Regions from separate parts of the Paenibacillus cisolokensis genome, predicted to be linked through region 1. Evidence: riboswitches for the same ligand, from Rfam matches in the RefSeq annotation. Region 1 holds a riboswitch; the other holds the start of a gene.
What was found. Region 1 has a riboswitch for cyclic di-AMP ahead of ABEV74_RS21855 (C40 family peptidase). Riboswitches for the same ligand answer to the same signal wherever they lie in the genome.
Positions count from the first base shown of each region.

Region 2: another riboswitch for cyclic di-AMP. It lies ahead of ABEV74_RS14035 (resuscitation-promoting factor); the one in region 1 lies ahead of ABEV74_RS21855 (C40 family peptidase).

Region 1 is NZ_JBCNFP010000159.1:5,761-10,674, forward strand. Features, by position in the region: gene ABEV74_RS21850 (bifunctional 3-deoxy-7-phosphoheptulonate synthase/chorismate mutase) at 391-1,500, shown strand; gene ABEV74_RS21855 (C40 family peptidase) at 1,590-2,066, opposite strand; cyclic di-AMP (ydaO/yuaA leader) riboswitch at 2,070-2,297, opposite strand; gene ABEV74_RS21860 (hypothetical protein) at 2,301-2,480, opposite strand; gene ABEV74_RS21865 (Gfo/Idh/MocA family protein) at 2,579-3,670, opposite strand.
Region 2 is NZ_JBCNFP010000079.1:20,996-25,909, reverse strand. Features, by position in the region: gene ABEV74_RS14050 (AbrB/MazE/SpoVT family DNA-binding domain-containing protein) at 1-195, opposite strand, end outside; gene ABEV74_RS14045 (HD domain-containing protein) at 451-1,767, shown strand; gene ABEV74_RS14040 (TatD family hydrolase) at 1,775-2,563, shown strand; cyclic di-AMP (ydaO/yuaA leader) riboswitch at 2,744-2,942, shown strand; gene ABEV74_RS14035 (resuscitation-promoting factor) at 3,178-4,326, shown strand; gene rnmV (ribonuclease M5) at 4,467-4,914, shown strand, end outside.

The sequences.
Region 1 (4,914 bases):
TGCCTTGTCCGCTTGTGCGATCGTGCAGACACCGTTATAATGAGTTTCAAATTTCATGCCAACAAAGACGATGAGGGAGAGAGTAGGCGGGCAACGGCTTTCGACAGGGACGGCATGCCGGAGATTGAGAGCATGACGCGAAAGGCCGCCGGCCGAAGTTCACTCCGGAGTCGGACCTTGAACGCGGAACGGTCGGGGAGTGCCGTTTTCCGCCATTAGAGGTCCCCGGCGCCATGCCGTTATCGATGAAGAGCGAGAAGCGTATTTTGGGCTTCTAATCAGGGTGGTACCGCGGCCTTTCGTCCCTGCCGGACGGAAGGCCTTTTTGTCGTGCTCGCGGTGCGGCGGGAAAGACGAAGCCCGATACGAATCGGAAGGGAGAGGAAAACGATGAGAAATTCGGAATTATCATCGCTATATCAAGAACTGGACGCTATCGATGAGGAATTGCTCGCACTGTTGTCGAGGCGGGCAAGCGTCGCGGTGAAGCTGGGAGAACTCCGGCAGGAGCGGGGCTTGCCGAAGTTCGATCCCGCCATGGAACAGGAGACGCTCGAGAAGCTGATTCCGCGCAATCCGGGCCCACTTGGACAGGCGGCGGTCCGCCGTCTGTTCCATCACATTTTCACGGCCAGCTTCGACCCGCAAGCTGCGGATAACCGGAAACGATTGCTCGTCAGCCGCCAGACGCAAGAAGCGGATACAATCATCCGCGTGCGCGGCGCCGCGATCGGCGGGGGAACATCCACGCTCGTTGCCGGGCCGTGCGCGGTAGAAAGTTACGAGCAGCTAAGAGAAACAGCCGCCGCCCTGAAGGAAGCGGGCGTCCGTATTATGCGGGGCGGCGCCTTCAAGCCGCGGACGTCGCCTTACGACTTTCAGGGGCTCGGCCTCGAAGGGCTAAAGCTGCTTCGCGAAGTCGCCGATGAATTCGGACTGGCCGCCATTAGCGAAATCGTCACGCCCCATGATATCGAAACGGCCGCCCGCTATGTCGATATCATCCAGATCGGAGCCCGCAACATGCAAAACTTCGAGCTGCTCAAGGCGGCCGGCGACGTCCGCACGCCTGTACTGCTGAAGCGGGGGCTGGCGGCGACGCTGGAGGAATTTTTGCTGGCGGCCGAATATATCGTCTCGCGGGGCAATACGCAGGTTATGCTGATCGAACGGGGCATTCGCACATACGAGAAATGGACGCGCAATACGCTCGATATTTCGGCGGTCCCGATTTTGAAGCAGGAAAGCCATCTGCCTGTGCTCGTCGACGTCACGCATTCGACCGGCCGCAAAGACATTATGCTGCCTTGCGCCAAGGCGGCGCTGGCGGCGGGGGCGGACGGCATTATGGTGGAGGTTCATCCGAATCCGCAGGCGGCGCTTTCCGACGCCGGCCAGCAATTCGATATTCCCGAATTTCGCCGTTTCCATGAACGGCTGCTTGCGTCCGGGCTATTCCGGGTTCCCCGTAACGGCATCGGTACGTTAAATCCGGCTTAAACAGATGAATACAACAAACAAGCGGCCCCCGGGCATACGCACCCGCGGACCGCTTGTACCGCATTTATCGTCTTGTACCGCATTTATCGTTACGAGAGCTTGACTCCGATCATTTTCGAATATTGCGCTTTCGTCGTTACCCGGCGCGCGGTAACATAGCGCTTGGCATAGTAGGAGCTGGACAACTTGGTAATCGTGACGCCCTTGCTGCTTGAAGAATGCGCGAATTTGCCGTTGCCCACGTAAACGCCGGCATGGGAAACGCCTTTGCCGCTTGTGTTGAAGAACACGAGATCTCCCACCCGGAGATCGCTCTTGTCTACTTTCGTGCCTACTTTCGCCTGCTCTCTGGACGTTCGGGGCAGCTTGATGTCGTACTGCTTGAAAATGTGCAAAATAAATCCCGAACAATCGAAGCCTTTCGTGGTCGTGCCGCCGTACAGATAAGGAGTGCCCACGACTTCATCGACGGCGCTCAGCAGTTTGGGCGCGCCGGCAGAAGCTGCGCCTGCACTGGAAGCAAACAAAATCACCGCACCTACAATCGACAATAAAACCTTTTTCAAAAACGAGTCTCCCTTCAATTGCCTACGAGGTTAGCTGTGGGTTCGGTTGAAGGTTCCCTGGAATCCGCAGCTGACTGTCAGCCGGATTCGTTCACCCCAAGCGGAAACGGCTCGCCCGGCATTGCCGGCGCCGCACCGTTTTCGCTTCATCATATCAACGCGGTAAACTATGCTTGTATGACGAAATGGGTCCCCCGTTTTTCGCTCGCGAAAATTCGGCATGCTGTTATATGTTTATAGATAAGCTATGTTACAAATTCGATTCGATTCGCCAAAAACCTCCTCTTGCAACATTAGAATCCTTTCATCTTTTCCTTTCAATCCTTCATCTTTCTCATCTAATCCTCCATATTTCTCATCTAATCCTCCATATTTCTCTTCCAATCCTTCAACTTTCTCTTCCTGCCCTTTCATCTTCCTTTCCAACCCGGATGCAAAAAAAGAAGACGCGCTTGACGGAATTAAATCCGTACCGCGCGCCTTCTTCCCGACGATCGGGATCTTCCCGCCGCTTATTCTTCGTTAAAGTAGACCGTTTTGCCGGTGCGGGCCGATTCGTAAATCGCCTCCAAAATTTCCGTTACGACAAGTGCCTGCTCGGGCTTCACAACCGGCTCCTTGTCGTTCAAAATCGCGTCAATCCACGTCGCGCATTCCAGATCGATGTCGCGTTGCGGGCCGCTTCCCTCATAGAATGCGACGCCGCCCGCCTTTAGGTCGATTTCTTTGACGAACAGCCGGCTGTTCTGCTCGCCGTTGATGCGCAGGCCGCCTTTCATGTCGGCTCCGCCTTCGGTACCGCACAGCGTACATTTCGCCTCGTCGACGTCCAGCGTATTGAGCGCCCAGCTCGATTCCAGCACGATCGTCGCGCCATTCGCCATTTTGATGAAGCCCATGGCCGAATCTTCGACGGTAAACTTGTCCGGATCCCAAGGCCCCCAGGCGTTGGCGGCGTTTTTCTTGCTGCCGAGCTTGTGGAAGACGGAGCCTGTCACCGACACCGGCTTGTAATTGTCCATCATCCACAGCGTCAAATCGAGCGCGTGCGTGCCGATATCGATAAGCGGACCGCCGCCCTGCTTCTCTTCATCGAGAAAAACGCCCCAGGTCGGGACGGCGCGGCGCCGGATCGCATGAGCGCGGGCGTAATAAATTTCGCCGAGCTCGCCCGAATCGCATACGCTCTTCAAATACTGGCTGTCGGAGCGGAACCGGTTGTTGTAGCCGATCGTCAGCTTCTTGCCGGTGCGGCGCGCCGCCTCGACCATCGCGCGGCCTTCCGCAGCCGTCTTGGCCATCGGCTTCTCGCACATGACATGCTTGCCCGACTCCAGGGCGTCGATCGTAATATAGGAGTGCGAGTCGTTGGGCGTGCATACGTGGACGACATCGATGCTTTCGTCCTTCAGAAGCTCCTTGTAGTCCGTATACGTTTTGGCGCCCTCGGCGCCGTATTTGGCCGCCGCCTCCAGCGCGCGCTCCTCGACGATATCACAAAACGCGACCATTTCCACATGCTTGTTCTTGCTCAGAGCCGGCATATGCTTGCCGTTGGCAATGCCCCCGCAGCCGACAATGGCAACTTTCAGCAATCGAGACATCAACATTCCTCCCTGCTCAACATGAATTTATGTATGGATGAAAAAACAACCATCACCAATGGTAGCATATGCCTGCCGCGAGCGCATTACAAGAATACGAATGAGATACTATAAATTTGCGACATCGTGTACCTCCCCTGCCGCGCCGCACCGCTACACACACGCCGGGTCACACCATGCACCCTGCCGCGCCGCACCGTTACACACACGCCGGGCCACACCGTGTACCCTGACGCGCCGCACCGCTACACACACGCCGGGTCACACCGTGTACCCTGACGCGCCTAGCCGCCGCACATCGCCGTGCTGCGCCATACCTCGCATGTTGCCATGTCACGCCGCACTACACCTCTGCCGCGCCCCGCACACCGAGCCCAACCACGCACCTTTGCCGCGCCCAGCCGTGCTGCGCACTCCCGCTACATCACGCGACCCCGCGACGTTCTGCGTCTCGCCTCTGCATTCGCGGTACGCCGTTCCACGCATATTGCCATGCCACGCCGCACTACGCCTCGTCCCCTTGCCCACATCACCCTCGCTACATCTCACCTCCCGCCCCGCGTATACCCATCGCATCGCCCTCGCTACATCTCACCTCCCGCCCTGCGTATACCCACCGCATCGCCCCCGCGCACGCTCTGCCTCGTCTCGTCCTATCGCGCCGCACCACACCGCCACACCTGCCGCACCACGCACGCTAGGTCTAACCACACACCTCTGCCGCATCACTCCGTTCTGAGACAGGCCGGGCAGAGCGGCTGGTGAAGTATGTGGTCGCGTTATCATGGACAGATGTTCCGAAGCGCTAAAGAATCCGAATGTCGTAACCATCGACGCTTAACCGGTACTTTGAACCTTCGCCAACGACACTTGCTTTAAATTCTGCGAAAATACAGTTTTTTGGGAACTTTTGGCGCGAAAAAGCTCAAATTGCTGCAATTGTGCAGTTTTTGGAACGGTCCGACAGGCATTTCGGGCTATGGACATCCAAATTCCTGCAGATTTGCAGGAATTTGGACCGTTTGCATCTGTCAGAGCGTAAAATCCTGCACTTTTGCAGGAATCGCAGCACTCTCGTCACGTTCAACGGGAACCTTGAACACGGCTGGCCGTTTTCAAGCATCAACTTCAAGCATAAAACAAAACGCCCCCGCGCATGGCGGGGACGATTCGGATGTGTAGCAATAACGCAGCATAGCGGCATGCGATTACACATCCGGGTGCGTAGCAATAACGCAGCATAT
Region 2 (4,914 bases), on a different contig from region 1:
GAAATAGGTTACATTTTCAGCATTGCCGCAGAATATGCATGCGGGCTCATATTTCTTCAGCATAATGCGTTCGCCGTCTACGTAAATTTCAAGGGCGTCCTTTTCGCCGATGCCAAGCGTACGACGCAGTTCGATCGGGATGACGACGCGTCCGAGCTCGTCGACTTTGCGGACAATTCCTGTTGATTTCATCATTCTATCGTGTCCCCTCTCCACTAATTCGTCAGTTTTCGACATAGTTTTACTTTTTTCTAAACACTATAATACCAACCATTCCCAAAATAGTCAACATGGTTTTTTCCTTGAAATAACGGGATTTTCAAGACTTTTGGAATGGGAAATGAAGAGTAAAATACAGAAATTCTCGACAAAAATACTTTCATAAACGACATAATTCGACAGTATAAGTCGACAAATAATGTCGAAAAACGCGGGAAGGGGTGTTAACCCATGCAGCATGCTCTGGCAGAAGAAAAAGTATTTAAAGACCCGGTTCACAAGTACATTTATGTACAGGATTCGCTTATCTGGAATTTAATTAATACCAGGGAATTCCAACGTCTTCGGCGTATCCGGCAGCTCGGAACTTCATATCTGACATTCCACGGCGCGGAGCACAGCCGGTTCTCGCATTCGCTCGGCGTATATGAAATTACGCGCAGAATCATATCGCAATTCGAGCGCAACGGCTACCCGGATTGGCCGACCGGCGAGAAGCTCGTCGCGCTTTGTGCCGCTCTGCTGCATGATGTCGGGCACGGCCCGTTCTCCCATTCCATCGAGCAAGTGTTCGACATGGATCACGAAGAGTGGACTTGCCGCATTTTGCTTGACGACACCGAAATTCACCGGGTCCTGTCAGAAGTGTCGGCCGATTTCCCGGAACGGGTCGCTTCCGTAATTCGGAAAACCTATCATCACCCGATTGTAGTCAGCCTCGTGTCCAGTCAAATGGATGCGGACAGAATGGACTACTTGCTCCGGGACGCGTATTATACCGGCGTCAATTATGGGACTTTCGACCTGGATCGCATATTGCGCGTTCTGCGCCCTTACCGCGACCGGATCGTAGTGAAGGACAGCGGCATGCATGCCGTGGAAGATTATTTGATGAGCCGGTATCAAATGTACTGGCAAGTTTATTTTCACCCGGTAACCCGCAGCTCGGAAATTATTCTTAGACAAATTTTTCGCAGAGCCAAAGAGCTTTATGGGGGTGGGTACCGATTTGGCTGGATGAACCGTTCGCTGCTCAAGCTGATTAATGGTACACTTACCGTCGAAGACTATTTGCGTTTGGACGAAGCGCTCGTCCAGACGGCGTTCAGTGAGTGGACCGCCGAACGGGACTGGCTGTTGTCCGATTTGTGCCGCCGGTTTTTGAATCGCAAGTTGTACAAATATATAACTGTTGACGAAGCGAATGAAACGATGCTGGCGGAAATGAAACGGCAATTCTTAGCGGCGGGGCTTGAACCCGAGTATCATCTGGAGGTCGATTACCCGTCCGATTTGCCGTATGACGTATACCGGCCGGGTCCGGGGGATACGGGCGGCAAAAGGGACAAACCGCCGATACTGCTGGTGGACAAGCATGGAAAATTGTCGGAAATATCGTCGCAATCCGACATCATCCATTCGATAACGGGCATTCAGCGCGGCCGCTATCACCTGTATTATCCCGAAGATTTGCTGCGGGAAGCGGCCGACCGCTTGTCGCCTGAAATCAAAAAATGGTTTTCATTGACGAACGAAAAGGAGATTTGAACGCATCATGACTGGATTGTTCGACACCCATACGCATTTGGACTCCCCTCGTTTCGACGGGGATCGGGAAGATGTCATTAAACGGGCAAGAGAAGCCGGCGTAGAACGGTTGGTCAATATCGGTTTTAACCGGGAGACCATTCCGACCACCATCGCGCTTGCGGAACGATATGATTTTATTTATGCCGCCGTCGGCTGGCATCCGGTCGACAGCATCGACATGAAACCTGATGATTTGCAGTGGATCGAAGAACTGTGCGCGCATCCGAAGGTGGTGGCCGTCGGCGAAATCGGGCTTGATTATCATTGGGACACATCGCCGAAAGAAGTGCAGCATCGCGTATTCCGCGAACAGATTGCGCTTGCCCGCCGGATCGGCAAGCCGATCATCATTCATAACCGGGACGCGCATGAAGATGTCGTGAACATTTTGCAGGAAGAGAAAGCAAGCGAAGTGGGAGGCATCATGCACTGCTTCTCCGGCAGCTGGGAAACGGCCAAACGATGCCTCGACATGGGCTTTTATATTTCCTTCGGAGGGCCTGTCACGTTCAAAAACGCGAGAGTGCCCAAAGAGGTGCTGGCCAAGGTGCCGCTTGACCGGTTATTGATTGAAACCGATGCCCCATATCTGGCGCCCGAACCTTTCCGAGGGAAGCGAAACGAGTCGGCTTATGTGAAATACGTAGCCGAGGCGGCGGCGGTAATAACAGGAAAAAGTGTGGAAGAAATTATGAAAATTACGATGGAAAATGCCAATCGCTGTTTTCGGCTTGAACGAAAAACGAACAGATAAAGAGATCAAAGCAGATAGAGGGCGAAAAAACTGAATTTGTTTGATGAATTCGCCGATATTTCCGATGTTTTTCCTGAAAAATCATGAATATCGTGTTTAATCGCATCTTTACAATGTGGTGGACTACAGAGTATCATCTATCACAGAGCTTAAGCGTTGTATTGGATTTCCAGTTCACAAATATTGTTTTCGCTTAATCTTCCGGCAGGAAGAGCGGGGGAACCAACAGCGGGACGATCGGCATCGATTGTCATCGCGTACCAAACTATTTTGGGGTGAATTGAACGGCCCGAAGTCCGCGGATGAAGGCGCCGTTGATAGGGCGACTCTCTTGCCCGAACCCGACAGCTAACCTCGCAAGCGTTCCAAGAGAGATCAATCTCGTGCATCCACATTCCATGATTAACGGCAGCACCCGGGAAGCCACGAAACAGATCCTCTGTCGACGGCTTCTTTTTCTTTTTGAATAATGTGTAAACCGTCGACATAGGGTTAATCATGGAGGTGACGAGAGGAGGACTGGAATGCGTGCCTGGTCACGCGACAACACAATAGTCACGTCAAGGTATCATGCATGTACTTAGGCGGCGGGGCTATGAAGGAGGACCGAAGAAGTGGGCGTATTTTCGAAAAACACCCATGGTAAACGATCATCCAGCATGTCTTTCGCAATGCGATGGAAGCATGAAAACTTGCGTTTGATTCTTCTCAGCGTCATTATTTCAATCGCTATGGCTTTCATGTTGTTGGTATTGTTATACGGATCGGCCAATCGAAGCGTATCTGTCGTTCTGGATGGACAGGAATCCGTTGTAAAGACGAAGCAGTGGGTATTGCAGGAGCTGCTGGAGGAGCAGTCCATCACGATCGGACCGTACGATAAGGTGTCCATGCCGCTCAACGGAGCGGTGAAAGACGGCGACCGGATTGAAATCGAAAAAGCCATTCCCGTCAAACTGAAGAACGGCAGCAAGGAATCGACCATATTTACGACTGAAAAAACGGTCGGGTCTCTGATCCAGGAGATGAATATAGAAGTTCGCGAGCAGGATAAAGTGTTCCCTTCTCTCGATACCGAGCTGCAATCGAACATGAAGGTGCACGTCGTTCGAATCGATAAACATATAACCAAGCAGGAGCAAGAAATTCCGTACCAGGTCGTCAGGAAAGAAGACCCTACCCTGGAGAAAGGGAAGCAGAAGGTCGTTCGTACCGGCAAGAACGGAGTCGTCGTCCGGAAATACGAAAAAATATTCCAAAACGGCATGCTCGTGTCGCACCGTCTCGTGACCAAAACGGTGCAGAAGCCGAGCGTGAGCCAAGTCGTCGCAATCGGCACGAAAAACCCGGAGCCGAAAGTCACATTGCTCAGTAATACCGGATCGGTCGGCACGGCGGCCGTATCGAAGGCCGGATTGACGTTCAAACCTAAGAAAACGCTGAAGAATGTAACGCTTACCGCTTACTCCGCCGGCGTCGAATCTACCGGCAAAAGCGAAAACCATCCGGAATACGGCATTACCGCTTCCGGCACGCGCGTTCAGGAAGGCCGCACGATTGCGGTCGATCCGAATGTCATTCCGCTGGGCTGGTGGGTATACATCGAAGGGATCGGCCTCAGACGCGCGGAAGATACGGGCGGCGCGATTAAAGGAAACAAAATCGACGTTTATTTCGACAGCGAATCGTACGCCACCAAATTCGGGCGCAAGCACGGCTATACCGTCTATGTGCTCGGTCCGAACAAACCGTCTTCAAACTGATCGCACCATCGTGATTTATTCATATCGTAATCGTACAGCAAATATGCCATGATAAGAAGAGGCGCAGCCTCTTCTTTTTGCATGTATGTCCGAATGTGTCCTCTCATTAATGACGACGTATAAGGGAGTCGAAAAGTTGCATGATTCAAGAAATAATTGTGGTGGAAGGAAAGGACGATACGGCAGCCGTGAAACGCGCTGTGGAAGCTGATACGATCGAAACGAACGGCTCAGCCGTCGGCGAAGACGTATTGCGCCGGATTGCGCTGGCGAAGGAGCGGAGAGGCGTTATTATTTTTACCGATCCCGATCATGCCGGCGAACGGATACGGCGCATCGTGTCCCGCCGCGTGCCCGGCTGCAAGCATGCTTTCCTGCCGCAGGAGGAAGCCTTGTATAAAGGAGATATCGGCGTCGAAAACGCCTCCCCCGAAGCGATATGCCGCGCGCTCGCCAACGTCCGTACGGAAGCTTCGGCCGATGCGGTTCCGTCCGATATCGTAAACTGGGAAGATTTGGTCGAGGCGGGACTGGTCGTTCATCCGGATGCGGCGTCCAGACGTCTTCAGATGGGCCGTATATTGGGGA